DNA from 2 places in the Pseudoxanthomonas sp. SORGH_AS_0997 genome. Region 2 is predicted to be linked to the other one. Evidence: predicted binding sites of a transcription regulator. Region 2 holds the regulator's gene; the other holds the start of a gene.
What was found. Region 2 encodes HrcA, which represses chaperone genes, less so after heat shock. Its sites were predicted from a motif close to TTNGCACTCNNNNNNNNNGAGTGCNAA; they were not measured.
Positions count from the first base shown of each region.

Region 1: a site for HrcA is predicted at 12,019-12,045, ahead of rpoH (RNA polymerase sigma factor RpoH). Genes of this name have one in related genera too.

Region 1 is NZ_JAVIZI010000001.1:2,463,672-2,478,925, forward strand. Features, by position in the region: gene QE438_RS10795 (DUF3106 domain-containing protein) at 1-442, opposite strand, end outside; gene QE438_RS10800 (hypothetical protein) at 429-1,457, opposite strand; gene QE438_RS10805 (primosomal protein N') at 1,926-4,103, shown strand; gene QE438_RS10810 (IS5 family transposase) at 4,325-5,278, opposite strand; gene QE438_RS10815 (NAD(P)/FAD-dependent oxidoreductase) at 5,516-6,832, shown strand; gene QE438_RS10820 (alpha/beta hydrolase-fold protein) at 7,112-8,047, opposite strand; gene QE438_RS10825 (TonB-dependent siderophore receptor) at 8,047-10,290, opposite strand; gene rpoH (RNA polymerase sigma factor RpoH) at 11,130-12,008, opposite strand; gene QE438_RS10835 (zf-TFIIB domain-containing protein) at 12,297-12,605, opposite strand; gene gndA (NADP-dependent phosphogluconate dehydrogenase) at 12,840-14,252, shown strand; gene QE438_RS10845 (endonuclease/exonuclease/phosphatase family protein) at 14,478-15,254, shown strand, end outside.
Region 2 is NZ_JAVIZI010000001.1:1,244,756-1,260,009, reverse strand. Features, by position in the region: gene recN (DNA repair protein RecN) at 1-1,576, opposite strand, end outside; gene hrcA (heat-inducible transcriptional repressor HrcA) at 1,668-2,744, shown strand; gene grpE (nucleotide exchange factor GrpE) at 2,792-3,319, shown strand; gene dnaK (molecular chaperone DnaK) at 3,464-5,389, shown strand; gene dnaJ (molecular chaperone DnaJ) at 5,547-6,674, shown strand; gene pdxY (pyridoxal kinase) at 7,030-7,941, shown strand; partial or broken gene QE438_RS05630 (prephenate dehydrogenase) at 7,938-9,041, shown strand; gene QE438_RS05625 (GNAT family N-acetyltransferase) at 9,057-9,524, shown strand; partial or broken gene QE438_RS05620 (PLP-dependent aminotransferase family protein) at 9,709-10,915, shown strand; gene dapB (4-hydroxy-tetrahydrodipicolinate reductase) at 10,912-11,646, shown strand; gene QE438_RS05610 (hypothetical protein) at 11,672-11,863, opposite strand; gene QE438_RS05605 (radical SAM protein) at 11,860-13,011, opposite strand; gene QE438_RS05600 (prolipoprotein diacylglyceryl transferase family protein) at 13,279-14,016, opposite strand; gene carA (glutamine-hydrolyzing carbamoyl-phosphate synthase small subunit) at 14,323-15,254, shown strand, end outside.

The DNA.
Region 1 (15,254 bases), 1.2 Mb from region 2:
CCTGCGGCATGTAGGCCAGCAGCGGCTGCAGGCGGGCGAAGTCGGCGCCGAGGTCGGGCCCGAGGCGCCAACCGGCCTGCTCGCTCTGGTCCAGTTGCCCGAACCGGGTCAGCAGCGCCTGCTGCTGCGCCGGCGGCAGCGTGGCCAGGGTCGCGGCGGCCTGCTGCAGCCGGCTGCGGGTGGCCGGGTCCAGGGCCAGCCAGTCGGCGTACTCGGCCCGGCGCCTGGCGCGCTCCAGCGGCGGCAGACGGTCCCAGACGACCATGCGGTCGGCGAAGGCGTGCCGCGCCGGCGTGCTCAGCGCCGCCAGGCGCGCGGCGCGCGCGGCCTGGATCGCCGGCGTGAGCGCCTGCTCGTCGCTCGCCTGGGCCAGCAGCACCGAGGTCGCCAGGCCCAGCACGGCCGCCGCGGCCAAGGCCACTAGGGGCTTACTGCGCCGCATCGCGAGCCTCCGCAGGGGCGTTCATGGCCTCGGCGGCCTCGCGCTGACGGTCCTGCGGCGCGGCCGCGTACCAGGCCAGGAACCCGGCCCGCTGCGCCAGCGCCAGCCCTTGCGGGTCCATCAGCGCGTCGAAATCCGGATGGGTCAGCACCGCCTCGGCCTGGCTGAAACGCTTGTCGGCCTCGTCGTCGCGCGACAGCGGCTCGACCTGCACCTGGGCCTCGTCGCGCAGCGGCTGGGCGCCGTCCCCGCCGCCCTGGGCGCCGACGGTCGCCGGTGCGGCCAGCCTGCCCTGGTGCAGGTACCACCAGCCGCCGGCGATGGCGGCCAATACCAGCAGGACGGCGGCGGCGATCAGCACCTGGCGCCACGGGAAGGGACGCCTTGCGGCCGACGAACGGGGGCGGCGCGGTGCGGGCGACGGGGATGGCTTCCGGACCGGCTCGGGCGCCACGCTGGCCGGCGCCGGCGCCGGCTCGGGCACGTCCGGCGCCAGGGCCTCGCGCAGCCGGCTCAGATGGGCCAGGCGCTCGGGCGAGAGCGCGCGCAGATGCTGCTGGATCGCCTCGGCCAGCGCGCGCCAGGCGGCCGCGTCGGGCTGACCCGCCTCGTCGCGCGGGCAGGCGCGGGTCAGCGCGCCGCGATAGCCGACCTGGTTGACCCCCATGACGGCGGCCGCGTCGTCCTCGTCCAGGCCGGCGGCCAGGCGCAGCAGCAGGGCCAGGCGGTCGCTGTCGGAGAGGTCGGCCAGCCAGTCCATCTCCTGCGGCCAGCGCGCCTCGGGGTGGGCCTGGCGCAGCGGCGGGGCCGAGGCCAGCAGCGACCAGAAGCCGCGCGGCCATTCGGCCATCGGCTGCTCGCTGGCGTACTGGCCGAAGGCGCGCAGGGCCGCGGCCATGGCGATCTCGCCGGTCTCGCGGCGGCCGCACTGCAGCTCGGCCAGGACGATGCCGCGGCGTTCGACGCCGCGCAGGAAGGCTGAGAGCGCGGCGGGGACATCGGCGGGCGTATTCAAGTCAGGATCGGTCGGCGGCGGCGTGTGACATACGCATGATAGGCGGCGACGGTCCGGTTGGGTTCGTCAACAAAACCCTTGACATTGGCCAAACATTCAAATTTCCCGGGATTCTTCGGGGCTTGACGAATCGATGGTTGTGCACAGCATCCAAAGCGGCGTCATCCGGGCCCTTCGGCCGCCTCCACAACGGCCCACTTTTCGCCTGTTCCACGCTCAAGTGATTGATTTTAATTGACTAATTTGCCTTGGCGTTTTTTTCACCAATATGACGCCCGCCCAGAAAAGACGGCTGATTTGGCGTGGAGCAGCGGCGTGATGCACAGCCTTATCCACAGGCGGTGTGGATAAGGCGGTTTTCCCATGTGTGTCGGCCAGTTGCGTGGGTTTCGTCACCTGGCAGACAGGTTCCTGCCGCAACTGCACAACCGGCAGTGCGATGTGACCGGTGCCCTACACTTGCCCGCGATGTCCGCCCCGTTGCTCCGCGTCGCCTTGCCCGTTCCCCTGCGGCAGGCCTTCGACTACCTGCCGCCCCCCGGCCACGCCGTCGGCCAGGACGATGTCGGCCGGCGGGTGCGCGTGCCGTTCGGCAATCGCGAACTGGTCGGTGTGGTGGTCGAGGTGGTCCCCGCCGGCGCCGCCCCGGGCGAACTGCGCACCGCGCTGGCCGTGCTGGATCCGGCTCCGCTGCTGGCCGGCGAGCTGGCGCGCTCGTTGCAGTGGCTGGCCGCCTACACCCACGCCCCGCTGGGCGAGGTGCTGGCCACCGCCCTGCCCGGCCCTCTGCGCCATGGCGAGCCGCTGCCGGTGCGCGAGTCCTGGGGCTGGCGCCTGACCGAGGCCGGCATGACCGCGGTGGACCGCCTGCGCGCCGGCAGCCAGCCGCGCCTGCTGGCCGAGCGCCTGCGCGGCGAAGGCCTGGCCGAATGGCAGCTCGACGACCTCCACCCCGGCTGGCGCACCGCCGCGCGCAGTCTGCTGCAGCGCGGCCTGGCCGAGCGTTTCGCCCAGCCGCCGCGCAGCCGCGCGCGCGATCCCCAGCCCGGCCCGGTGCTCAATGACGAACAGCAGGCGGCGGTAGCCGCCATCCCCGCGCAGGGCTTCGCCCCGATCCTGCTGGAGGGCGTGACCGGCTCGGGCAAGACCGAGGTCTATCTGCACGCCATCGCCGCCTGTCTGGCGCGCGGCCGGCAGGCGCTGGTGCTGGTGCCGGAGATCGGCCTGACCCCGCAGACACTGGCGCGCTTCCGGGCGCGGCTGGGCGTGGAGGTGTACGCGCTGCATTCGGGCCTGGCCGACGGCGAACGCGCGCTGACCTGGGCGGCCTGCCTGCGCGGCGAGGCCCGGGTCGTGGTGGGCACGCGCTCGGCGGTGTTCGTGCCGCTACCCGAGGCCGGGCTGATCGTCATCGACGAGGAGCACGACGGCAGCTACAAGCAGCTGGACGGCATCCGCTACCACGCCCGCGACTTCGCCCTGGTGCGCGGCAAGGCGCTGGACGTGCCGGTGGTGCTGGGCAGCGCCACGCCCTCGCTGGAGACCCTGCACAACGCCCAGGCCGGCCGCTACGCGCATCTGCGCCTGTCCACGCGCGCCGGTACGGCCAAGGCGCCCAGCGTGCGCGTGGTCGACGTGCGCAAGCGCCCGCTGGCCGCGGGCCTGTCGCCCGACACGCTGGCGGCCATCGCCGCGCAGCTGCAGGCCGGCGGCCAGGTGCTGGTGTTCAAGAACCGCCGCGGCTACGCGCCGGTGCTGCTGTGCCACGACTGCGGCTGGAGCGCGCACTGCCATCGCTGCGACGCGCCGATGACGGTGCACGCCGCCGGCCGCCGCCTGCAGTGCCACCACTGCGGCCATCGCCAAAGCGCGCCGCTGGCCTGCCCGGACTGCGGCGGGCTGGCGCTGCAACCGCAGGGCGTGGGCACCGAACGGCTGGAGGAACTGCTGGCCGATACCTTTTCCCAGGTGCCGGTGCTGCGCATCGACCGCTCCACCACCCAGCGCAAGGACGCGCTGGAGCAGGCCTTCGCCACGCTCGGCGACGGGCCCGGCATCCTGGTCGGCACGCAGATCCTGGCCAAGGGCCACGACCTGCCGCTGCTGACGCTGGTGGTGGTGGTCGGCGTGGACGAGGGCCTGTTCTCGGCCGATTTCCGCGCCGGCGAGAAGCTCGCCCAGCTGCTGATCCAGGTCGCCGGCCGCGCCGGGCGCGCCGCGCGCCCCGGCCAGGTGTGGCTGCAGACCCACCATCCCGGCCATCCGCTGCTGGAGACGCTGCTGTCCGGCGGCTATCGCGCCTTCGCCCAGGCCGAGCTGGCCCAGCGCGAGGAGGCCGGCTTCCCGCCGTTCGCGCACCTGGCGATGTTCCGCGCCGAGGCCAAGCAGATCGAGCACGTCCAGGCCTTCCTGCGCGCGGTGCGCGCGGCGCTGGCGCAGGCCGATGCCGGCCTGGAGCTGCACGGCCCGATGCCGGCGCCGATGCCGCGCCGGGCCGGCTTCCAGCGCATGCAGCTGCTGCTCTCCTCGGCCCAGCGCCCGCGCCTGCACGCCGCGCTGCAGGCGGCGCTGGCGCAGGTCGAGGCGCTGCCCGAGGCCCGGCGCGTGCGCTGGTCGCTGGATGTGGATCCGACGGATTTGTATTGAGTGGGGCGGCGGTGTTGGGTTGCGCGGGCGGGACGTCGGGGTTTCTGGGGCTCGGGGCGAAACGTCCCTGGATTCCCGCGTTCGCGGGACGTTTGAAAAACCCTCCATCGCCGCATTCAACAGGTGAAATGGCGCGGCTGACCTGGCTTGCAGCGGCAGAGTGAGGGAAGAAGCGCTTGGGCCAGAAGGTGGTTTAGCCCGCCAGGGCTCGGTTCGTGGCGTTAGACCGTGCGGTCCGCCGCGCGGGCCAGGTTCCAGGCCACCAACGTCACGCAGGTGGCCACGGCATTGCGTTCAAGGCCCATGAAGCGCATCCGGGCCAAACCATAGGAGCGCTTGAGGGCCCCAAAGACGCCCTCGATCCTGCCCCGTACCCGGCCGATCAGCGTGTTGCGCCGCTTCTCCCACACGGTCAACTTGCGCGTGCGACTGGCCTTGCGCTGGACCCGGTTGCCGATCCCGTGCTCGGCGAGCTTCTCCCGCAAGCTCGGACCCACGTAACCCTTGTCCGCCCAAACCGCGCCCTCATCGCCTTGGACCAGCTTGGCGGCCTGGGTGATCTCGTTGATGTTGGCCGAGGTCAGCACCATCGCACGCGCGATCTGCGAACCCCGATCCACCGCCAGATGCAGCTTGTAGCCAAAACGCGCCATGCCGTTGGGGCGCTTGGTCCACCTGGCATCCGGATCGACCGGGGACTGGCCACCGCCCACCTGCTTGGGCGGTTCGGCGGCCGCCGCCGGAATCAGGGTGGCGTCGATCAGGGTGCCCTGGCGCAGGATCACCTGGTGCGCATCCAACTGGGCATTGACCTGCGCCAGCAGGCGCTGCCAGCGATCGCCTTCGAGCAGGCGCTGGCGAAAGCGGCTGATCGTGGAGTGGTCCGGCACGGCCTGATCCAGGGACAGCCCGACAAAGCGCCGGAAGGAGAGCCGATCGCCCAAGGCATCCTCCATCGCCGGATCGCTCAAGCCATACCAGGCCTGCAGCAGCAACACCTTGAGCATCGTGGTGGGCGGGTAAGCCGGCCTGCCGGTCTGGGCCTTGCGCTCCAGCCCAAGCGCGCCGACCAACTGCGGCCAATCCAACAAGGCATCGATCCGCTGCAGGCGACTGTTGGTGCTGCCCAAGACCAGGGCATCGGCAAAGCTGGACTGGGCAGGGTCGCGCTGCATGGGAAGAGCCTCGGGAAGATCAAGGGTAGTTTTGCAAAGGTCCCGCTTTCGCGGGAATGACGGTGGGGAGGGTTGTTGTGAGGCCTGGTGATCGCGCCGCCTCTGGCGGCGTATCCGGCGCCGTATTAGCAAGAAGTTGAATTGACTTCAGCGCCAGGCCGACCCGGCTGTGACAGGATGGGGCGTGCGGTGCCTCATGGGCACCCGTCTCTCCCCCCGTTTCCAAGTCTGTTGCTCATGTCTGTTTCAACACACCATCTGGTCATCGTCGGCGGCGGGTTCGCCGGCCTGTGGGCCGCGCGCGCGCTCGACGACGCCCCCGTCCGCATCACCCTGATCGACCGCCACAATCACCACCTGTTCCAGCCACTGCTGTACCAGGTGGCCACCGCCGGCCTGTCCGCGCCGGACATCGCCGCGCCGCTGCGCCACATCCTGCGCGATCAGCGCAATGTCGAGGTGCAGTTGGGCGAGGTCACCCGCCTGCTGCCCGAAGCGCACACCATCGAACTGGCCGACGGCACCAGCCTGCGCTACGACACGCTCGTGCTGGCCACCGGTGCCGGCCATGCCTACTTCGGCAACGACGCCTGGGCCGAGCACGCGCCGGGCCTGAAGACGCTGGACGACGCCCTGCGCCTGCGCCGCGAGATGCTGGTGGCCTTCGAACGCGCCGAGGCCGAGCCCGACCCGGCCAAGCGCGCGGCCTGGCTGCACTTCGCCATCGTCGGCGGCGGCCCGACCGGGGTCGAGCTGGCCGGCACCCTGGCCGAGATCGCCCGGCACACGCTCAAGCACGAGTTCCGCCATATCGATCCGACCCAGGCGCGGGTGCGCCTGATCGAGGCCGGCCCGCGCGTGCTGCCGTCCTTCCCCGAGGACCTCACCGACAAGGCGCGCGCGCAGCTGGAGAAGCTGGGCGTGGAGGTCTGCACCGGCGCGCCGGTGACCCACATCGACGAACACGGCTACACGCTGGGCGGGCAGACCTTCGCCGCACGAACGGTGGTGTGGGCCGCCGGCGTGGCCGCCTCGCCGCTGGCGCGCAGCCTGGGCGTGCCGCTGGACCGCGCCGGACGCGTGCTGGTGCGCCCGGACCTGAGCGTGCCGGGCCACCCGGACATCTTCGTCGGCGGCGACCTGGCCGCCGTCACCCAGGCCAACGGCAAGCCCGTGCCGGGCGTGGCGCCGGCGGCCAAGCAGATGGGCCGCTACATCGCCAAGAGCCTGCGCCTGCGCCTGGCCGGCAAGCCGGTGACGCCGTTCAAGTACAGCGACTACGGCAACCTGGCCACGATCGGCCGCATGGCGGCGATCGTGCACGTGGGCCGGTTCAAGCTGTCCGGGCCGCTGGCCTGGTGGTTCTGGCTGGCCGCGCACGTGTACTTCCTGATCGGCTTCCGCAACCGCTTCGTGGTGCTGGTCAACTGGGCCATGGCGTACTGGAGCTACCAGCGCGCGGCCCGCATCATCTTCGGCCAGGCCCCGCGCGAGACCGTGCCCGACCACGCCGTGCAGGACCTCGCGCCGGGACCGAAGCGCGCGACAGACTGAGCTGCGCATCGGCCCGCTTCGCGCGGGCCGATGTGGGTCATCAACTCCGCGGCAAGAACCCACCCAACGTCGTTTCCCCAACCTACCGTCGTTCCCGCGAAAGCGGGAACCCATGGACGTTCACCCAGGGAGCCCAAGGCACTGGGTTCCCGCGTTCGCGGGAACGACGAGGTTGAGTTTTGTGTGGCTTACGGGCACTGGCTGAAGCGGGGACGCGATGCGATCAGACACCTGATTCCCGCTGCTGCGGGAACGACGCGCGTTACTCCAGCCCACTCCCTACGGCGCGCCAGCGAAATCCATCGCCTGCTGCAGCGAGGCGCCCAGCGTCTGCCCATGCGAGAGCCCCGGCAGGATCTTCTGCTCCACCGTGAGCCCGGACACCTTGCGCAGCTGCGCGGCCAGCGTGTCCGGCGCATCGGCGGGCAGATGCATCCGCGCCGCCTGCATCGCCTGGCGGCGCGCCGCGTCGGCGGCCGGCGGCGCGGCGCGTTCCTGCGCGCCGCGGCCGTTGAGCATCAGCAGCGCGGCCGGCGCCGGCAGCGCCCTGGCCTGGAAGCGCGCGGCTTCCTCGAGGATCTGGCCGCTGCCCCACCACAGCGAGGCGTCCACCGCGACATAGCGGTCGAACGCCTGCGGCCGGGTGAACAGCGCATGCAGCGCGAACAGCCCGCCGTAGGAATGGCCCCACAGCGTCTGCCGTGCCGGGTCCAGCGCCACCAGTCGGGCCACGGCCGGGCGTACCCGATCGAAGATCAGCGCAAGGAACGCATCGGCGCCGCCGCTGCGCCGGCCCAGCGCGTCCTCCTGCGCGCCATCGGCCGGCGTCGGCGTGTAGTCGTAGGAACGCGCGGCGCTGTCGATGCGCAGGTCGTTGTCGGTGGCGATGAACACCAGCACCGGCGCATGCCCGCCGGCCCGCTGCCGCTCGAGCGCGGCCTCGTCCAGTTCCATCAGCGCCGCGTTGCCGTCGAGCAGATACAGCGCGGGGAAGCCGCCGGCCGGCGCCGGCGTCTTCGGCACGGCCACGCGCACGCGGTAATGGCGCTGACCATCGGCAGAGACGAACCTGAGCACATGGAAGGCGTAAGCGCGCGAACCGGTGTCGGCCAGCGTCGGCCCGGTGGTGCGGCTCAGATCGGGCTGGGCCCATGCCGGCGCGGCAGCGAGCATGAGCAGTAGCAGGCTGCCCAGGCAGGAGGCGAGCGCGCGCATCAGAAGCCGAACCGCAGGCTGGCCCAGTACGCGCGACCGGGTTCGTTATAGGTCTGCGCGCCGGCGCTGCTGGCGCGGCTGCCTTCGCGGAAGAGGCGCTTGTCGGCCAGGTTGTTCACGCCCAGGCCAAGGCTGACATCGCGCGTGATCCGGTAACGCAGGCTGGTGCTCCACAGCTGGTAGGCGCCGAGCGAGTCGCACACCGGCAGCCCGGCCGCGCCGCAGATGGCCTCGTTGTTGCGGTCCAGCCGTGCCTGCTCCTGCTTGCCATAGAAGGTGGCCATCAGCGCGAAGGACAGGCGCTGGGTCGCGCGCCAGTCCAGGGTCGAGTTGAGCGTGTACTTGGGGATCACCGACAGCGGTTGGCCGGTGGCCTCGTTCTTGTTGTCGATCATCCAGGTCAGGTTGGTGTCCCAGCTCAGCGTCTGGCCGCGATCGCCGAGCAGCGGCAGCTTCAGATTGCCCTCCACGCCCTGCACCAGCGCCTTGGAGGCATTGACCCACTGATAGACGAAGGCCCGGCCCGGCGTCTGGTAGTAGTCGCTGTAGCCGGCCACGATCTTGTTGTCGTAGTCGTTATGGAAGTAGGTCAGCGAGGCGTGGTAGCCGGTGTCGGGTAGCCACTCGATGCCGATCTCCTTGTTGATGCTGGTCTCCGGATCCAGGTCCGCGCTGCCCTGGATGTAGCAGCCGCCGGTGCCGACGCCGACGTAGTAGCTCGGGCAGCCGTTGCCGCGCGTGTAGTAGAGGTAATTCGGGTTGGCCTGGTACAGGTTGGGCGCCTTGAACGCGCGCGCCACGCCGCCCTTGATCAGCCAGTCCGGCGCCAGCCTGTACTGCACGTTGAGGCTGGGGCTGAGTTCGTTGCCGAACGCGCTGTGGTGATCGAAGCGCAGGCCAGGCGTCAGGGTCAGCCGCTCGGTGGCGTAGAGGTTGTCCTCGACGAACACCGCACTGACCTGCTCGTCGGTCTTGCCGTTGCGGCCGCTCGGATCGATGCCGACCACACCGGGGGCCGTCTGCGAGACCGAGTACGGATCGTCCAGCCGGCTCTTGCGGTACTCGAATCCCACCGTCCAGATGTTGTCCACGCCGCCGAGCGTGGTCGGCAGGTTGATCTCGCCGTCGGCGGCGACGTCGCGCAGGGTCGAACGGGTCCACACCGGCGTGGTCGACAGCGAACCCTCCGGTCCGCCGGCCAGGCCTTCGGCGATGCGGTCGTTGTCGGTCTGCGCATAGGACACCGTCAGGCGCGAGGTGCCGAAGTCCCACTTGCCGCGATGGGTCAGCGCGGCATCGCGGCGGGTCATCACATTGGTCTCGTCGCCGACCTTGCTGACCACGGTGGCGTTGGAGTTGTTGAGATATTCGCCGGCGAAGATGTTGCCCTGGCGGCTGTAGCCGGACTCCACCTCGACCACCTGCGCGTCGCTGGCGTCCCAGCGCAGCAGGCCGTTGATGTCCTTGTTGCGCACGCCCTCGCGGCCGGCGGCGGCGACGCCGCTGCGGGAATGCGCGCTGTTGATGTCCGGCGCATCGGCATCGGTCTTGTTGAGGTTGCCGTATAGGCGGAAGGACAGATCGCGCGCCAGCGGTCCGCTCAGGGTGAACCCGGCGCGCTGGCTGCCGCCTTCGTCGCTGTGCTCGGGCACCAGCCCATACAGCGTCATGCTGCCCGACAGGTCGCCGGTGGGACGCTTGGTGATGATGTTGACCACGCCGCCGGCCGCGCCCGAGCCGTAGCGCGCCGCGGCCGGGCCGCGCAGCACTTCGATGCGCTCGACCGCCTCGGCCGGCACCCAGTTGGTATCGCCGCGGCTGTTGCGCTCGCCGGCCACGCCCATCCGCACCGAATCGCGCGCGCTCACGCGGCGGCCGTCGATCAGGATCAGCGTGTTCTCCGGCCCCATGCCGCGCAGGTCGATCTGGCGGTTGTTGCCGTAGGCGCCCGAGGCGCTGTTGCCGGTCAGGTTGACGCCCGGCATGGTCCGCAGGAGGTCGGACAGGTCGTTGGCCGGCGGCCGGCGCTCGATGTCCTCGCGGGTGATGATCGAGGTCCCCAGCGCCTGCTTGGCGATCTGCTCGGCGGTGACGTGCAGCGTGTCCAGGGTGGTGTCGGCGTCCTGGTCGGTCTCGGCCTGCTGCGCATGGGCAGGCAGGGAACTGGCCAGCGCGGCCAGCAGGGCCAGGCGCAGGGGACGGGAAACAGGCGCACGGAGGGTGCGACGCGCAGCAGGAGTCATCTCGAACAGCCTCGGTCAGGGGTGATGCCCTGGCGACGGCTGGGGCGAATCTGGCAAAGCCGCACACCAGCGATCACGCCCGCGAGGCGGGCATGTGCAGGACGAGGACGGACTTCGCATGTCGCCGCGCGCGGCAGCGACCGGATGCGCGGCAGCTTAGCAAATGAGAATGAATCTTGAAATCGCGATTACACGATTGTCAGGGCGCCTTGCGATCTGCTGCTGGTGTTCGCGGCTGGCGGAGGTGATCGACAGGCTTCTCACGCTCTAGAGCTCACGACGCGTGCGCGGTTCGATTCCGGCAGGGCAGCGGTCCGGCGGGCGGGGGCCGCTGCCGCGCGCTTCAGGGCACAGGACTTCGGTCTGCGCCCCCTCCCTTGCGCATCGCGCAGGGGAGGGATGGGGAGGGGTCGGGGCTTTACCGGCCAAGCCATCGAAGCAAGAGCAAAAGCACCCCTCCCCGGCCCTCCCCTTCGCCTATGGCGAAAGGGAGGGGGCAGGGTGCGAACAGTGACGGAAAGGCATCGACTTGAGGCCCCCTCCCTTGCGCATAGCGCAGGGGAGGGATGGGGAGGGGTCCGGGGCTTTCCCGGGCAAGCCACAGAAGCGAAGAGCAAAAGCACCCCTCCCCGGCCCTCCCCTTCGCCTGCGGCGAAAGGGAGGGGGCAGAGCGCTTGCCCAACGCCTTCGAGTCGAAGCCCCGTGACTCAAAGCGCGAGGCAGCGGGCCCCTCCGAAGCCGTAACACTCAATCACCGAGCCACCCCTCGATCCGGCGAAGAACCACAAAAAAGCCCCGCCAAAGGCGGGGCTTTTCAATCAGCAACACGTTGGCTTCGATCAGGCGGTAAACAGCGCCTTCATCTTCTTCAGCGCGTTGGCCTCGATCTGGCGGATGCGCTCGGCCGAAACGCCGTACTCGTCGGCCAGCTCCTGCAGCGTCACCTTGGCGTCGGCGTCCAGCCAGCGGCGGGCGATGATGTCGCGCGAGCGCTGGTCGAGGTTGGCCATGCCTTCGCGCAGCAGCTCGAGCTGGTTGTCCTCGCTGTCGGCGCGCTCGTAGGCCTGCGAGGGATCTTCCTCGTTGGCCATCAGATAGGCGGCCGGCGACGGCGGGGCGTGGTCGTCGTCCTCGTCGGACGGGGCGTCGAAGCCGATGTCACGACCGGACAGGCGCGACTCCATCTCCACCACTTCGCGCTCGGAGACGTTGAGGTCCTTGGCCACGGCGCTGACTTCGGCCGCGTTCATCCAGCCCAGGCGGGTCTTGGACTTTCGCAGGTTGAAGAACAGCTTGCGCTGCGCCTTGGTCGTGGCGACCTTGACGATGCGCCAGTTCTTGAGGATGAACTCGTGCATCTCGGCACGGATCCAGTGCACCGCGAAGGACACCAGGCGCACGCCCATGTCCGGGTCGAAGCGCTTGACGGCCTTCATCAGGCCGATGTTGCCTTCCTGGATCAGGTCGCCCAGCGGCAGGCCGTACCCGCTGTAGCCGCGGGCGACGTGCACGACGAAGCGCAGGTGCGAATGCACCAGCTCGCGCGCGGCGTCGAGGTCGTCCTCGTCGCGGAAACGGTGGGCCAGCGCCTGCTCCTCGTCGACCGTGAGCACCGGAATCTGGTGCACGGCGCCGATGTAGGCGTCCAGCGAGCCAAGCGGGCTGGGAATCGGGAGATTGTTGGCCACCAGGGCGGTGGCAGCGGAGGTCTGGGTCATGGCAGCGATTTTAGCAATGTGGGGATTGGACTGCTAAGGCGCGGGATGGTTCCCTTCGTTCTACCAAGGGAACAATTATCGCGACATCTGTTGCATTGCATTCATTTTTGGAAATCCGTTCACGTCTGCCGCCACATCCTTGGCAATCAACCACTTAGCGCATCCAACAGCATTCGCGACGCTGCCAGAGCATGACATGCGGTCCGTCAGCGCGCCGTTCAAGAGGCCAGAAGGCCTCTTCGCCTCACGCCAACGTCGAGGGCCCGATGCGAGAAGCTGGAAACGGCTTCAGAAGTCGAACAGGTCGGAGAGAAAGCCCTCCTTCTTGCGCTTGCGCCCATAGCCGTCGTGGCCTGCGTCCCGGTGGCGGCGATCGTGGTCATGCCGCGGGTAGGCACGCGCCCCGTAGGCGGCGGCCGGCGGCGGAGGCGGCGCGGCGACCTGGCGCGCGGGCGGCTCCGGGCTGGCCCGGTCGATCAGCTTGTCCAGCTCGCCCCGGTCCAGCCAGATCCCGCGGCACTGTGGGCAGTAGTCGATCTCGATGCCCTGACGTTCGGACATCATCAGCGCGGTGGTCTTGCAGACGGGGCAATCCATGGTGGGCATCGGCTAGGGAGAGTGACCTGGAGCCTGTGCGGGCCGGATTGAAGCCGTGCTGAAACCGGCCCCGGCCTGTCCGCATGGTCACCGCCGCGACAGCGCGCGGTCGGTTTGGCCTCGGCGGGCACCGCGTTTACGCGCGCGCGGCGCGGTGCAGACATGCATCGCCTGACGCGCTCGTTATCATGCGCGCCCCCTTCCTGCAGTGCCGCCCAGGCAATCGGAGCGCATATGAGCAAGCAACCCATTGGCGTGGTCGGCATGGCGGTCATGGGCCGCAACCTGGCGTTGAACATCGCCAGCCGCGGGCACAAGGTCTCGATCTTCAACCGCAGCCGCGAGAAGACCGACGAGGTGATGGCCGAACATCCGGACGCCGGCCTGGTGCCGAGCTATACGCTGGCCGAGTTCGTCGAATCGCTGGAAACCCCGCGCCGCATCCTGCTGATGGTCAAGGCCGGCGCTGGCACCGATGCGGTCATCGCCGAACTCAAGCCGCTGCTGGCCAAGGGCGACGTGCTGATCGACGGCGGCAACACCTTCTTCCAGGACACGCGCCGGCGCAACGAGGAGCTGGCCCAGGCCGGCCTGCATTTCATCGGCACCGGCGTGTCCGGCGGCGAGGAAGGCGCGCTCAAGGGGCCCTCGATCATGCCGGGCGGGCCGAAAGACGCCTACGAGCTGGTCGCCCCGATTCTCAACGAGATCGCCGCCAAGGCCGAGGACGGCACGCCCTGCGTGGCCTACATCGGCCCGGACGGCGCAGGCCACTACGTCAAGATGGTCCACAACGGCATCGAGTACGGCGACATGCAGCTGATCGCCGAGAGCTATGCCGTGCTCAAGCACGTGCTCGGCCTGTCCAACGCCGAGCTGGCCGACACCTACGCGCAATGGAACCAGGGCGAGCTGGACAGCTACCTGATCGAGATCACCGCCACGATCCTGCGCAAACGCGACGATCGCGGCGAGGGCGATCTGGTCGACAAGGTGCTCGACCGCGCCGCGCAGAAGGGCACGGGCAAGTGGACCAGCCAGAGCGCGCTGGACCTGGGCACGCCGCTGCCGTTGATCACCGAGTCGGTGTTCGCCCGCGTGCTGTCGGCGCTGAAGGACGAGCGCGTGGCCGCCGCCAGGATCCTGGCCGGGCCGGATGCGCCCGCGTTCGACGGCGATCGCGCGGCCTTCGTCGAGGCCGTGCGCAAGGCGCTGTACCTGAGCAAGATCGTGTCCTATGCGCAGGGCTTCGCGCAGATGCGCGCGGCCTCGGACGAATACGGCTGGGACCTGCAGTACGGCCAGATCGCCAGCATCTTCCGCGCCGGCTGCATCATCCGTGCGCGCTTCCTGCAGAAGATCACCGACGCCTACGCGGCCGACGCCAAGCTGGCCAACCTGCTGCTGGCGCCGTACTTCCAGAAGATCGCCGCCGACTACCAGGGCGCGCTGCGCGAGGTGGTGGCCACGGCGGTCAAGGCCGGCATCCCGGTGCCGTGCTTCGCCTCGGCCATCGCCTATTACGACGGCTACCGCAGCGCGCGCCTGCCGGCCAACCTGATCCAGGCCCAGCGCGACTTCTTCGGCGCGCACACCTTCGAACGCGTCGATGCGCCGGGCAGCTTCCACGCCAGCTGGGGCGCGTGATTCGCGCGCCGGCGCGGCGGGCTGGCGAATATGTGATGCAGTTCAATAAATCTCGGCGTGCCTGCCGGAGGTATGCCTTCGCCTTGCGACTTTCGCCGCGTTTCGCGCGGCGCGCGTTTGCCGGACCATGACGCCCGTCGCGTTGCCTGCTCCGGTCCCATGCCCCTGTCCCGTCTGCTGCCTCCCGCCTTCCGCCTGCTGCTCGCACGTCATCGCCAGGCGCGCATGCTGCTCCTGCTGCTCATCGGCCTGCCGCTGGCGCAGGCCTTCGCCGCCGCGCCGGCCACGCTGAAGGTGATGAGCTTCAACGTGCGCACGCCGGCGGACACCAACGAGAACCGCTGGGAGAACCGCCGCGACCTGCTCGCACGCGTGCTCACCGAGCAGGCGCCGGACGTGATGGGCACCCAGGAGCTGGTCAGGCGCCAGGCCGACGATCTGGCCGCGCGCCTGCCGCAGTACGCCTGGTTCGGCCAGGGCCGGCGCGGCGGCGACGAAGACGAGCACATGGGCGTGTTCTATCGCAAGGACGCGCTCAAGGTGCTGGATTCGGGCAACTTCTGGCTGTCTGATACGCCGGAGGTGCCGGGCAGCATCAGCTGGGGCCATCCGCTGCCGCGCATGGTGACCTGGGCGCGCTTCGAGCGGATCGCCGATGGGCGCACCTTCGTGCTCTACAACACCCACTTCCCTTACCGCGACCAGGACGAGGCCGCGCGGGTGAAGTGCGCGCAGCTGATCGCGCAGCGGCTCAAGGCGCTGCCGGCCGACGAGCCGATCGTGCTGACCGGCGATTTCAACACCACGCCGGACTCCGCGCCGCACGCCACCCTGACCGCGCTGCTGCATGACAGCTGGGAAACGGCGCCCTCGCGCAGCGGGCCGGACCGCACGTTCCACGACTTCACCGGCACGCCGGACAAGCGCATCGACTGGATCCTCTACCGCGGCCTGCAGCCGCTGACGGTAGCCACGCTGACCGACCACGACGGCGCGCGCTAT
Region 2 (15,254 bases):
GGGCGGCGGCGTCGAGCGATTCGACCGAGGACTGGGTCATGCCGTCCACCGGCGCCTTGCTGACGCGGTAGTGGGCGTGGCCCTGAGCGGCGACCTGCGGCTGGTGGGTCACGCACAGCACCTGGCGCGCGCGGCCCAGGTCGCGCAGTTTCTTGCCGACGATGTCGGCCACCGCGCCACCGATGCCGGAGTCGACCTCGTCGAACACCATGGTCGGCACCGCGTCCGAGCCCAGCGCGGCCACCTCGATGGCCAGCGAGATGCGCGAAAGCTCACCGCCGGAGGCCACCTTGCGCAGCGGCCGCGGCGGCTGGCCGGCGTTGGCCGCCACCAGCAGTTCGACCCGCTCGGCGCCTTGGGCGTCGGGGCGTTCGGCGTCGATGGGTTCGAGCTGGACCTCCAGCTTGCCGCCACCCATGCCCAGCTCGCCGATCAGGGCGGTGGTCTGCTTGGCCAGGCTGGTGGCGGCCTTGGTGCGGACCTTGGTCAAGGCCGCAGCGGCGGCCTTCCAAGCCTGGCGGGCGGCCTCGATCTCCGTGTTCAGGCCGGCCAGGCGCTCGCCGGCGCCGCGCAGGCCGTCCAGCTCCTGTTCGATGCGGGTGGCGACCTCGTCCAGCTGTTCGGGTGCGACGCGGTGCTTGCGCGCCAAGTCGTGCAGCCGGCCCAGGCGGCGCTCGGCGCGCTCGAACTGGGCCGGATCCACGTCCAGGTCGTCGCGGACCTGGTTGAGCAGGGCCAGGGCCTCCTGCAGCTGGATCTGGGCGCTGTCGAGCAGGCTGTCGACCTCACCCAGGCGCGGCTCGTGGCTGAGCACGCGCGCCAGCTCGGCGCGGGTCTGCAGCAGCAGCCGGCTGGCCGAGGGGCCTTCGTCGCCGGACAGGCGGGTCAGCCCGTCCTCGCAGGCCTGGATCAGGCTGGAGGCGTGGGCCTGGCGGCGATGTTGCTGGGACAGGGCCTCGATGGCGTCGGGGCTGAGGTCCTCGGCGCGCAGTTCGTCGAGCTGGTGCTGCAGATAGTTGAGCCGGTCGGAGACATCGCCCTGCGCGGTCAGGCGCTCGCGCTCGGCCAGCAGCGTCGACCACGCGGCCGCGGCCTGGCGCACCTTGGCCAGCTGCGGCGCGCTGCCGGCGAAGGCGTCCAGCAGGTCCAGCTGACGCGGCTTGGACAGCAGCGCCTGGTGCTCGTGCTGGCCGTGGATCTCCACCAGCAGGCCGGCCAGTTCGGCCAGCTGCGAGACCGGCACGGCGCGGCCGTTGATCCAGGCGCGCGAGCCGCCGTCGGCGCGCAGCACGCGGCGCAGCTGGCAGGCGCCGGCCTCGTCCAGGGCGTGCTCGGCCAGCCAGGCCAGGGCAGGGGCGGCCGGCGCGAGCTCGAACTCGGCCGACAGCTCGGCGCGCTGGGCGCCGTGGCGCACCACGCCGGCATCGGCGCGCGCGCCGGACAGAAAGCCCAGCGCGTCGACCAGCAGCGACTTGCCGGCGCCGGTCTCGCCGGAGATCACCGTCATGCCGGGGCCGAATTCCAGGTCCGTGGCGCGCACCACGGCGAAGTCCTTGATGGTCAGGTGTCGGAGCATAGTGGCCGGCATTGTAGGGGCAGGCGGCGCAGCGGTTGAGACAGGCGCGGCCCGGTTGCAAGGGCGGCGGCGGGACGCTATCTAAAGCGTCATGAAGCCCTCAAGTCCGGACCTCGATGCGCGCTCGCGGCAGCTGCTGCGCACCCTGATCGCCCGCTACATCCAGGATGGCGAGCCGGTCGGCTCGCGCACGCTGGCCCAGCACGCCGGCCTGGACGTCAGCCCGGCGACGATCCGCAACATCCTGGCCGACCTGGAGGACGCCGGGCTGCTGGCCTCGCCGCATACCTCGGCCGGGCGCATTCCCACCCCGCAGGGCTACCGGGTGTTCGTCGACAGCCTGGTGCAGATGCAGCCGCTGGCCGAGCGCGAGGTCGCGCGCCTGCGCGCCGAGCTGCCGGCCGGCACCGGGACCCAGGCGCTGCTGGGCAACGCCTCCGAGCTGCTGTCGGCCATGACCCGCTTCGTCGGCGTGGTCGGCGCGCCGCGGCGCGAGCAGTTCGCCTTCCGCCACATCGATTTCGTGCCGCTGGACGGGCGCCGGGTGCTGGCGATCGTGGTGTTCGCCGACAGCGAGGTGCAGAACCGGGTGATCGAGCCGCGCCGCAGCTTCGACCCCTCCGAGCTGGAGCGCGCGGCCAACTACCTCAACCACCATTTCGCCGGCCGCCCGATCGCCGACATCCGCGCCACGCTGCTGCGCGAACTGCGCGCGGCGCGCTCGGAGATGGAAGGCCTGCTGGCCCACGCGGTCGAGCTGGCCGACCACGCGCTGACCCCTTCGGACGATGACATGGTGCTGGCCGGGCAGACTCGGCTGATGGGGGTGCAGGACCTGTCCGATCTGGACCGGCTGCGCGAGCTGTTCGAGGCCTTCGCCCGCAAACGCGAGATCCTGCAGCTGCTGGAGCGCACCATGAACGCGCCGGGCGTGCGCATCTTCATCGGCGAGGAAACCGGCCTGGCGCCGCTGGACGGGATGTCGCTGGTCGCCGCGCCGTATCGGGCCCAGGCCAGCGGCCAGGTGCTGGGCGTGCTGGGCGTGATCGGGCCCTCGCGCATGGCCTACCAGACCGTGATTCCGGTGGTGCAGGCGGCGGCCGACGCGCTCGGCGCGGCAATGCTGCGTCCCGGCGATGACTTGAATCCGTCCGCGCCGACCCCATAGGTGGGGCTTGCGGCGGACATCCGACCGCCAGGACGGAAACCACAGACATGACTTCTAACGAACATCCGGGCGGCGAGCAGGCCGCCGCGCACCCCGACGCCCAGGCTTCCACCGAGGCGCTGCTGCAGGCCGAACTGCAGACCCTGCGCAACGAACTGGACCAGCTGCGCGCCTCGGTCCTGCTCGAGCGCGCCGACCTTGAGAACCAGCGCAAGCGCGTGGCCCGCGACGTGGACAACGCCCGCAAGTTCGCCAACGAGAAGTTGCTGGGCCAGCTGCTGCCCGTGTTCGACAGCCTGGACGCCGGCCTGACCGCCGCCGGCGCCGAGCCCAGCCCGCTGCGCGATGGCCTGGAGCTGACCCAGAAGCAGCTGCTCAAGGTCGCCGACGACAACGGCCTGACCGTGCTCGACCCGGTCGGCAAGCCCTTCGATCCCGAACACCACCAGGCCATCAGCCAGGCCGACGCCAACGGCGCCGCGCCGGGCAGCGTCGTGCAGGTGTTCCAGAAGGGCTATCTGCTGGGCGGCCGCCTGCTGCGTCCGGCGCTGGTGGTCGTGGCCCGCCACGACTGAATGCGACCGGCGGACCTGTCCGGATCGAGATTTTGTGTTCCACGGGCGCTTGAAGCCCACCATCACATCCCTATATCGGGTTCATCGGCAGGCGCGATCCGCCCGCCACACCCCGACAACCACGCTTCCTAACGGAGTCACATCATGGGCAAGATCATCGGCATCGACCTCGGCACGACCAACTCGTGCGTGGCGATCATGGAGGGCGGCAAGGCCCGCGTCATCGAGAATTCCGAGGGCGACCGCACCACGCCTTCGATCGTGGCCTATACCAAGGACGGCGAAGTCCTGGTCGGCGCCTCGGCCAAGCGCCAGGCGGTCACCAACCCGAAGAACACCTTCTACGCGGTCAAGCGCCTGATCGGCCGCAAGTTCACCGACGCCGAAGTCAAGAAGGACCTGGACCTGGTGCCGTACACCATCCTGGCCCACGACAACGGCGATGCCTGGGTGGCCACCGCCGACGGCAAGAAGATGGCCCCGCAGGAAATCTCCGCCCGCGTGCTGGAGAAGATGAAGAAGACCGCCGAGGACTTCCTGGGCGAGAAGGTCACCGAGGCGGTCATCACCGTGCCGGCCTACTTCAACGACAGCCAGCGCCAGGCGACCAAGGACGCCGGCCGCATCGCCGGGCTGGACGTCAAGCGCATCATCAACGAGCCCACCGCCGCGGCCCTGGCCTACGGCCTGGACAAGGGCGACACCAAGGACCGCAAGGTCGCCGTGTACGACCTGGGCGGCGGCACCTTCGACGTGTCGATCATCGAGATCGCCAACGTGGACGGTGAGAAGCAGTTCGAAGTGCTGGCCACCAACGGCGACACCTTCCTGGGTGGCGAGGACTTCGACGCGCGCGTCATCGACTACCTGGTGGACGAGTTCAACAAGGACCAGGGCATCGACCTGCGCAAGGATCCGCTGGCCCTGCAGCGCCTGAAGGACGCCGCCGAGCGCGCCAAGATCGAGCTGTCCTCCTCGCAGCAGACCGAGGTCAACCTGCCGTACGTCACCGCCGACGCCTCCGGTCCCAAGCACCTGAACATCAAGCTGACCCGCGCCAAGCTCGAGGCCCTGGTCGACGACCTGATCAAGAAGTCGATCGAGCCGTGCCGCACCGCGCTCAACGACGCCGGCCTGCGCGCCAGCGACGTCAGCGAGGTGATCCTGGTCGGCGGTCAGACCCGCATGCCCAAGGTGCAGTCGGCCGTGGCCGAGTTCTTCGGCAAGGAGCCGCGCAAGGACGTCAATCCCGACGAGGCCGTGGCGCTGGGCGCCGCGATCCAGGGCGGCGTTCTGGCCGGCGACGTCAAGGACGTGCTGCTGCTGGACGTGACCCCGCTGTCGCTGGGCATCGAGACCCTGGGCGGCGTGTTCACCAAGATCATCGAGAAGAACACCACCATCCCGACCAAGGCCTCGCAGACCTTCTCCACCGCCGAGGACAACCAGTCGGCCGTGACCGTGCACGTGCTGCAGGGTGAGCGCGAGCAGGCTCGCTTCAACAAGTCGCTGGCCCGCTTCGACCTGTCCGGCATCGAGCCGGCCCCGCGCGGCCTGCCGCAGGTGGAGGTGTCCTTCGACATCGACGCCAACGGCATCCTGCACGTGTCGGCCAAGGACAAGAAGACCAACAAGGAGCAGAAGGTCGAGATCAAGGCCGGTTCGGGCCTGTCGGACGAGGAGATCCAGCGCATGGTCGCCGATGCCGAGGCGCATCGCGACGAGGACAAGAAGTTCCAGGAGCTGGTCGGCGCCCGCAACCAGGCCGACGCGCTGATCCATTCGACCCGCACGGCGATCACCGAGCACGGCGCCAAGGTCGGCGGCGATGTGATCGGCAAGGTCGAGGCCGCGCTGGCCGACCTGGAGACGGCGATGAAGGGCGACGACAAGGCCCAGATCGAGGCGCGTTCCAAGGCGCTGGAAGAGGCCGGCCAGTCGCTGTACGCCGCCGCCGCGGCGGGCGAGCAGGGCGGTCCGGGTGCGGACGCCGGCGCCCAGCAGGCGCGCGGTGCGGCCGACGACGTGGTCGACGCCGAGTTCACCGAGGTCAAGGACGACAAGAAGTAAGCAGGGATTGGGGATTGGGGATTCGTAAAGGCTTTGGCCTGCGGATCCTCGATTCCGATCCTTGTCCCTTCCTTAGGTGCAATAGGAGCGGAAGAGAGAGGATCTCTCCGCTTTTGCCGTTAACGAATCCCGATTCCCGAATCCCCAATCCCCGCCTATGAGTAAGCGTGACTATTACGAAGTCCTGGGCGTGGCCCGCAACGCCAGCGACGAGGAGCTGAAGAAGGCCTATCGCCGCTGCGCGATGAAGTATCACCCCGACCGCAACCCGGGCGACCACACCGCCGAGGTGATGTTCAAGGAGTGCAAGGAGGCCTACGAGGTGCTGTCCGACGGCGGCAAGCGCCGCCTGTACGACCAGCACGGCCATGCGGCCTTCGAGCACGGCATGGGCGGCGGCGGTGCCGGCTTCGGCGGGCCGGACATGGGCGATATCTTCGGCGACATCTTCGGCAACATCTTCGGTGGCGCCGGCGGCGCGCGTCAGGCCCGTCGCGGCGCCGACATCGGCTATGTGATGGAGCTGGACCTGGAAGAGGCCGTCGCCGGGGTCGAGAAGCGAATCGAGATCCCGACCATGGCCGTTTGCGAGCCCTGCCACGGCAGCGGTTCGGAGGACGGCAAGGTCGAGACCTGCACCACCTGCGGCGGTCGCGGCCAGGTGCGCATGCAGCGCGGCATCTTCACCATGCAGCAGGCCTGCCCGCACTGCGACGGGCGCGGCCAGATCATCCGCAACCCCTGCCGCGTCTGCCATGGCGCCGGGCGCGTGGAGGAAGAGCGCGTGCTGTCGGTCAAGATCCCGGCCGGCGTGGACACCGGCGATCGCATCCGCCTGGCCGGCGAGGGCGAGGCCGGCCCGACCGGCACCCCGCCGGGCGACCTGTACGTGGAGGTGCGCGTGCGCGAGCACGCCATCTTCCAGCGCGACGGCGACGATCTGCATTGCGACGTGCCGATCCGCATCTCGCAGGCTGCGCTGGGCGACACCGTGCGCGTGCCGACCCTGGGCGGCGAGGCGGAGATCCGCGTCCCGGCCGAGACCCAGACCGGCAAGCTGTTCCGCCTGCGCGGCAAGGGCGTCAAGTCGGTGCGCAGCCGCGCCACCGGCGATCTGTTCTGCAAGGTCGTGGTCGAAACCCCGGTCAACCTGACCCAGCAGCAGCGCGAGCTGCTCGAGCAGTTCGAGGCCACCTTCGTCGGCGAGGACGCGCGCAAGCATTCGCCCAAGTCGGCCACGTTCCTGGATGGCGTCAAGGGCTTCTGGGACCGGATGACGTCGTGAGCCTGGGGTCCTGAGTCGGCTCGCCGACTCGGAGCCTCCACGCCATACCCGCAATCCACCGAAACCCGCAAAGCACCCTGATCCGCCCCCTCCCTTGCGCGCAGCGCAGGGGAGGGCCGGGGAGGGGTGCTTTTGCTTTTGCTGCGCAAGTAGCGGCAACAGCAAAGCCAAGAGCAGGGCTCAAGCAACAGCAAAAGCCAACCCCTCCCCCTCAGTCGCTAGCCGCGACTTCGAGCTCCCCTGCGCTGCACGCAAGGGAGGGGGCAGGAGCAGCGATGCGCGGGCGACGCTTCAATCCCCAATCCCCAATCCCCAATCCCGATTCCCAGCCCCACCACCCACTTACAATGCGCGCATGACCCAAGACACGCGCGAAAGCCATCTCGTCCACGGTCGACGCCAGCGCCCGGAAGGGCCGGCGCCGGTCGATGTCCTGACCGTGCAATCGCAGCTGGTCTATGGCCATGCCGGCAACAGTGCCGCCGCGCCGCCGCTGCGCGCGCTCGGCCTGCGGGTGGCCGAGGTGCCGACCACGCTGCTCAGCAATACGCCCTTCTATCCGACCCTGCGCGGCCACATCCTGCCGGCGCAGTGGTTAACCGATCTGCTGCTCGGCGCCAGCGAGCGCGGCCTGCCGCAGCGCGCCCGCGCCCTGGTGTCGGGCTACTTCGGCAGCCTGGCCAACGGTGAGGCCTTCGCCGACTGGCTGGCGCGCACCCAGGCGCAGGCCCCGGCGCTGCGCTACGTGCTCGACCCGGTGATCGGCGACACCCATACCGGCCCCTATGTCGAACCGGCGCTGGAGACGGTCTTCGTCAAGCGCCTGCTGCCGCGTGCGTGGATGGTTACGCCCAATGCCTTCGAGCTGGGCCGCCTCACCGGGCTGCCCAGCCTGGCCCAGGACGATGCGCTGGCCGCGGCGCGGCAGCTGCTGGCGCGTGGGCCGCAGTGGGCGCTGGTGCATAGCGTCGAGGGAGCGCCGGGCGAGCTGGTCACGCTGCTGGTCGGGCGCGAGGCGGTGTATCGCTGGGCCACGCCGTGGCTGCCGGTGGACGTGGCCGGCACCGGCGATGTGCTGGTCGCGCTGACCCTGGGCTTGCATCTGCGCGGTGAGCCGCTCGAGCACGCGATCGGCAGCGCCCTGGCCGGCGTGCACGCCGCGCTGGAGGCCACCCTGGCCGCGGGTGTCGAGGAACTGGACGTGCACGCCGCCGCGCCCGCGGCGCTGGCCACCCCGGCGCGCTTCCCCGCGCAGCGGCTGGCATGAGCCCGGTGTCCTGCGTCGGCATCGTCGGCAGCGCCGGCGCCTACGGCCGCTGGCTGGGCGCCTTCCTCGGGCGGCACCTGAGCGTGCGTGTCATCGGCCAGGATCCGGCCGATCCCGCCTCGCACACGCCACAGGCGTTGATCGAACAGGCCCAGGTGCTGGTGTTCAGCGCGCCGATCCGCATCACCGAGCAGGTGATCGGCGACTACGTGCGCCTGGCGGCCGGGCGCGAGGCCGGGCAGCTGTGGATCGACCTGACCTCGATCAAGACCGGCCCGGTCGCCGCGATGCTCGCCTCGCAGGCCGAAGTCGTCGGCCTGCATCCGATGACCGCGCCGCCCAAGTCGCCCACGCTCAAGGGTCGGCCGATGGTGGTGTGCGAGGCGCGCCTGGACGCCTGGCGGCCCTGGCTGCAGCGGCTGCTCGATGCGCTGCAGGCCCAGTGCGTGCGCACCACGCCCGAGCACCACGATCAGGTCATGGCGCTGGTGCAGGCCCTGGTCCACGCCACCCACCTGGCCCAGGCCGGCGTGCTGCGCCGCCATGCCGAACACGTCGGCTCGCTGGTCGAGCTGTTCCCGTACCGCTCGGCGTCCTTCGAGATGGACGGGGCGATGATCGCGCGCATCCTGGCGCTCAATCCGGCCATCTACGAGGACATTCAGTTCGGCAATCCGCACGTGCCGCAGGTGCTGGACACGCTGGTCGAGGAGGTCACGCGGCTGCGCGATCTGGTCGGGCAGGGCGATGAGGCGGCGCGCAGCGGATTCCGCCAGGACGTGCTGGCCGCCAACAAGGCCGCCATCGGCGCCACGGCGCTGGCCGAGGGCAACTACCGCTTCGAGCGCATCGGCTACTTGCTGGCCGACCTGGCCGAGACGCGCAGCCTGTCGGTGCATCTGCCGCTGGATCAGCCCGGCTCGCTGAGGGCGCTGCTGCACGTGTTCGAGCGGCACGGGGTGAGCATCGCCTCGCTGCATTCGCTGCGCAATCCGGCGGGCGAGCTGCACTTCCGGCTTGGGTTCGATGCGGATGTCGACCTGGGCGCGCTGGCGCGGGCGGCGGCCGAGGTCGATGCCAGCGGCATCGGCCGCGTGCTCGACGGGACCTCGTCGATGCCGGCGCTGTCGCCGGCGCGGCGCCTGGCCGCCTCGCTGCAGCGGCGCGCGGCCACGCCGGACGACGTACCGGCGCTGCTGGCCCTGCGCGAGGCGACCATGCGCGAGCACATGCGCAATTCCGGGGTCGATACCTCGCCCGGCAGCATGCTGGCCCGCCTGTTGAACGGCTACCAGCATGCGCAGGTGCTGCTGCGCGAGGAGCGCATCGTGGGCCTGCTCAAGCTCGATCGCAGCGGGCCGGACCATGTGGTGATGCAGATCCAGGTCGCCCCCGAGCTGCAGGGGCAGGGCCTGGGCCGGGCGCTGCTGGAGGAGTACATCGAGCAGGCGCGCGCCGCCGGCAAGGACGTCACCCTGCACGTGCTCAAGGCCAACCCGGCGCGCGGCCTGTACGAGCGGCTGGGCTTCGTGGTCGAAGGCGAGGATGCGCACGAGTTCCACATGCGTCTGTCGCATCGCTGAGGTTTTCCACACCGCCTGTGGATGACCGGCGGCACAACCCTGTGGACAGCCCGGCGCCAGGCGCGCCGGACAAGGCCCGTTTCCGGATTGGTGGATTTTTCGCCAGCAGGACGGCCAGCAGCCACTAAGGCCTTCCCGCGCCGCAGTGCGATGCGGCACCGGCGCGCGCGGTATCCTTGGCGGCATGAGCACCCAGATCACCCTGTCCCAGCGCGCCCTGGCCCTGACCAGCTCGGCGATCCGCGAAATCCTCAAAGTGACCGAGCGCCCGGAGGTCATCTCCTTCGCCGGCGGCCTGCCGGCCGCCTCGACCTTCCCGGTCGAGCGCATGCGCGCGGCCACCGACAAGGTGCTCACCGAGGCGCCGCAGGCCGCGCTGCAGTACGGCCCGACCGAGGGCTACGGGCCGCTGCGCGAGTGGGTGGCGCAGCGGCTTGCCGCCGCCGGCGCGCCGGTGCCGGCCAGCCGTGTGCTGATCGTCACCGGCTCGCAGCAGGGCCTGGACCTGCTCGGCAAGACGCGTGATCGACGAGGGCAGCAAGGTGCTGGTGGAGACGCCGAGCTACCTGGGCGCGCTGCAGTCCTTCTCGCTGTTCGCCCCGGCCTTCGCCGGCATGCCGTCGGACGAGGACGGCATCGATGTCGACGCGCTCACGCCCGCGCTGCTGGATGGCGCGCGCTTCATGTACTGCCTGCCCAACTTCCAGAACCCCACCGGCAAGCGCCTGCCGCTGGCCCGGCGCAAGGCGCTGGTCGCCACCGCGCTGGCCGCCGGCGTGCCGGTGGTCGAGGACGATCCCTACGGCGAACTGAGCTACGGCGGTGAGCACCTGCCCAGCCTGCTTTCGCTCAACCCCGAAGGCGGGATCTACATGGGCTCGTTCTCCAAGGTGCTGGCCCCGGGCCTGCGCCTGGGCTATGTGGTCGCGCCCGAGCCGCTGTTCTCCAAGCTGGTCCAGGCCAAGCAGGCCGCCGACCTGCATACGCCGTCCTTCAGCCAGCGCATCGTCTACGAGACCGTGCGCGATGGCTTCCTGGACGAGCACATCCCGACCATCCGCGGCCTCTACGCGCGCCAGTGCCAGCTGATGCTCGATGCGCTCGAGCGCTACTTCCCGGCGCAGGCGCACTGGACGCGGCCGCAGGGTGGCATGTTCGTCTGGGTGACCCTGCCGCACGGCATCGACACCACCGCGCTGCTGGCCAAGGCGATCGCGCGCAACGTGGCCTTCGTGCCGGGCGCGCCGTTCTACGCCACCGATCCGCAGATCAACACGCTGCGCCTGTCGTTCGTGACCGTGCCGGGCGAGAAGATCGAGGCCGGCATGAAGATTCTGGGCGAACTGGTGTCCGAGGCCATCGCCGCCCTGCCAGCCGCCGCGGCCGCATGACGGTGAAGGGCGACCGCACGAGCCCGCCGCTGCGGGTGCTGATTCATGGCGCCTCGGGTCGCATGGGCCAGGCGCTGCTGCGGCTGGCGGCCGGCGAGCCTGCGCTGCAGGTCGTGGCCGCGGTGACCCATCGCCCGCCGGCCACGCGCGTGGTCGATGGCGTGGCGTACTTCGCCGCCAGCGAGCTGCCTGGCGCGCCGGTGTTCGACGTGGCCATCGACTTCAGCCTGCCGGAAGGGTTCGACCCGATCCTGGCGCTGTGCCTGCAGCGCAAGGCTGCGCTGGTCTCCGGCACCACCGGGCTGTCCGAGGCCCAGCGCGCCGCGCTGCAGCAGGCCGGCGGCGACATCCCCGCGGTGTGGGCCTCCAACTTCAGCCTGGGCGTGGCCGTGCTGGCCGAGCTGGTCGAACGCGCGGCCGCCGCGCTGCCCGGCTGGGACTGCGACATCATCGAGTCCCACCACATCCACAAGCAGGACGCCCCGTCCGGCACGGCCCTGACCCTGGGGCAGGGCGTCGAACTGGCCGGCGCCACGCCGCGCTACGCCAGCCTGCGCGCCGGCGACATCGTCGGCGAGCATCTGGTCCAGTTCACCGGCCTGGGCGAGCGGGTGGAACTGACCCACCGCGCCACCAACCGCGACATCTTCGCTCGCGGTGCGCTGCACGCCGCACAGCGGCTCACGGACCGGCCGCCGGGGCTGTATCGCGTGCGCGATCTGCTGGACTGAAGCGGTACCGCGGCCGCGGCGTCGCTCAGTTGCTCATCGCGATCATGCCGAAGCACGCCGCCGCCAGCAGGAGGGTCAGCCCGCCGATCGTGGCCAGGATGCCGATGATGACCTTGGCCCAGACCGGCAGGCCGCCGCGCTGCGGCTCGGGTGCGGGCGGGAGTTCGGGCGGCTGTGCCTGCGATGGCGAGGTGTCGTCTTGGTCCGCGGTGTTCATGCCGTTGCGTCCTTGAGCGGGGTGCCGTCGACCCAGGCGCGCAGCGCTTGCAGCTGCTGACGCCGGTCGTCGCGGTAGAACAGGTTGAAGGTGTCGAACGGCACGATCGTGCCATCGGGCTGGGCGATGTGGACGCAACTCTTCTTCACCGAGCGCAGATCGAAGCCCTCCGCGTCGATGAAGGCCATGATCAGCACACGGAAGACGTTGCGGTAGTCCAGCCCCTGCGGGGCCTGCACCTGCGGCAGGCAGCAGAGCAGGTCGGACAATGAGCAGGCCTGCGACTGCGGCGAATGGTTGGTGGCGAACAGCTTGAACACGGCCTCGCGCAGCTGATCGTCCTTCTCCACCACGATGCTGTTGCGGCCGCCCTCGATCAGCACCTCCGGCGGGATCAGACCGGTCAGCGGCACGACGCGGTCCTCCAGCTTCAGCGCGTAGGCCATCGCCAGCGCATCGGGATGGCAGGGGACCGGGATCAGGTCCTCGGGCCGGAACAGCGGGCTCTGCTCGAGGATGCCGCGCCGCACCTCGGTCAGCGTCAGACGGTCGCGCGCCGGGTCGTAGCCCTCGGTGCGGCCTGCGTGCTGGATCGGCTGGAAGGTGACGCCGCGCACGCAGGGCTGGCGCCGGGCGAAGTCGATGATCTCGCCCAGCTCGCCATCGTTGAGGCCCTTCTTGACCGTGACCACCAGCGTGGTCGAGATGCCGAGCCGGTTTAGGGCCTCCAGCGCCCGGCGCCGGACCTCCGCCAGGCGTGCACCGCGCAGCTCCTGGTGGACCTCATCGCGCAAGGAATCGAACTGCAGGTACAGCTCGAAGCCGGGCATGTAATCGGCCAGGCGTTCGACGAACGCCGGGTCCTTGGCGATCCGCAGCCCGTTGGTGTTGACCATCAGGTGGCGGATCGGACGGGCCTTGGCCGCATCGAGGATCTCGAAGAACTGCGGGTGCAGGGTCGGTTCGCCGCCGGAGATCTGCACCACGTCCGGCTCGCCCTCGTTGGCGACCACCGCATCGAGCATGCGCTCGATCGTGGCCAGGTCGCGAAAGCCGGGGCGATGCGGGCCCGAATCGGCATAGCAGATCGGGCAGCGCAGATTGCAGTGATCGGTGACCTCGATCAGGGTCAGGCAGCTGTGCTGCATGTGCTCGGGGCACAGCCCGCAGTCGTAGGGGCAGCCCCCAGCGCCGCTCGGTGTTGAAGCGCTGCGGCAATTCGGGCGGCTTGATGAAGCGCTCGCGGCACAGGCGGTAGTACTCAATGTCGTCGGCCACCAGCACGCGCTCGCGGCCATGCTGCGGGCACCACTTCTCCAGGTAGACGCCGCCGTCCTTGAACAGGATGGTCGCCTCCACCCGGCGCAGGCAGGTCGAGCACACCGACACCGCGGTGTCGTAGAACAGGTAAGGCCTTACTTTTGCCGCCATGCAGGGGTCCATGCGATGCGTGGGAGGTCGCGCACATGGTAGGCCACGCCCAGGACGCACAGCAGCTGCAGGCCGGACAGCACACCGAAGTAGTACAGCGGGATCGGCCGGATCGACTCGACCGCCAGGCGGTAGAGCAGGTAGCCGACCAGGAACAGCTTGAAGCGGTCGCCCGGGCGCGGCAGGCGGCCGCCATAGCGGGTCAACAGCCCGCCCCACAGTGCGACGAAGACGATCTCGTAAAGCTGGGTCGGGTGGCGCGCGATGCCATCGCCGAAGTCCACGCCCCAGGGCAGGGTGGTGGGGTTGCCGTAGGTATGGTCCGCCAGCCCGCCCAGGAAACAGCCGATGCGCCCGATGATCATGCCCACCGTCAGCGGCAGGACGAAGGCATCGCCGGTCGAGCCGCGGATCCCGGCAAGGCGCTTGGCGAGCTCGACGCCGGCCCAGCCGCCCAGCAGCGCACCGATGATGGACTTGCCTTCCAGCAGGCGACGGAACGAGGGGAAGTCGAAGGCAGACGCAGGATCGTAGAGCCAGTAGGCGATCTTGCTGCCGACGGCCGCGCCTAGCACGGTGCCGGCGACCAGCAGCAGCGCCTGGACCCGGTCGGTCTGCCCGGGGTAGGGCAGGCGGCGGCGCTCGCGCAGATAGAGCTGGAAGCCCACCGAATAGGCGGCCGCCTCCATGAGGGTATGAAGCCAGTAGGCGTTCAGCGTCATCAAGGCCAGTGTAGCTGTCGGCGTGGCGTGTCGAGCTCCCGATCGCCGCGTGAAGCACGCCACATCCTGCGGTCTTAGGTGGCAGGTGAGGGGTTGCTCGCCCCGCCGCAACCTTGAGCGAATTTCGTCAGGCCAGGGCACCGTGCGAAAAAAGCGGCTGGCGCGGGGGGCGCCGGGTCCGTACAATTCGCACTCGCCTGTTAACCCACATCGCCTCGGACCGGAGAAGCGCCGCGTCCGCGGTTTCTTGCAGCCGCAAGTTGGACGTGGGCGCAGGGTTCCTCCCATCCCCAAGGCGAACCTGCAGTGACCCAACCCGCAATCCTGGTCCTCGAAGACGGCACCGTATTCGAGGGTGAATCGGTCGGCGCGAACGGCCTGTCCGTCGGCGAAGTGGTGTTCAACACCGCCATGACCGGCTATCAGGAGATCGTCACCGATCCGTCCTACGCCCGTCAGCTCGTCACGCTGACCTATCCCCATATCGGCAACACCGGCTGCACCGACCAGGACGACGAGGCCGCCAAGGTCTGGTCGGCCGGCCTGATCGTGCGCGACGTGCCGCGCCGTCCCAGCAACTGGCGCAGCCAGATCTCGCTGCAGGACTGGCTGGCCGCGCGCGGCGTGGTCGCCATCGCCGGCATCGACACCCGCAAGCTCACGCGCATCCTGCGCGAGAAGGGCGCGCAGAACGGCGCGCTGATGGCCGGGCAGATCGATGTCGAGCAGGCGCTGGAAGCCGCACGCAAGTTCCCCGGCCTAAAGGGCATGGACCTGGCCAAGGTGGTCTCTACCGACAAGACCTATCCGTGGACCGAGGGCCAGCTGGACCTGGATACCGGCAAGCCGGTCCAGGCCGCGGCCAAGTTCAAGGTCGTGGCCTATGACTACGGCGTCAAGCTCAACATCCTGCGCATGCTGGCCGAACGTGGCTGCGAGGTGATCGTGGTGCCGGCGCAGACGCCTGCGGCGCAGGTGCTGGCGCTCAATCCCGACGGCGTGTTTCTGTCCAACGGCCCGGGCGATCCGGAGCCGTGCGACTACGCCATCGAAGCGATCAAGGAATTCGTCGCCAGGAAGGTGCCGACCTTCGGCATCTGCCTGGGCCATCAGCTACTGGCGCTGGCCGCCGGGGCGAAGACGGTGAAGATGGGGCACGGCCACCACGGCGCCAACCATCCGGTCATCGACCTGGACTCGGGCCGGGTGATGATCACCTCGCAGAACCACGGCTTCGC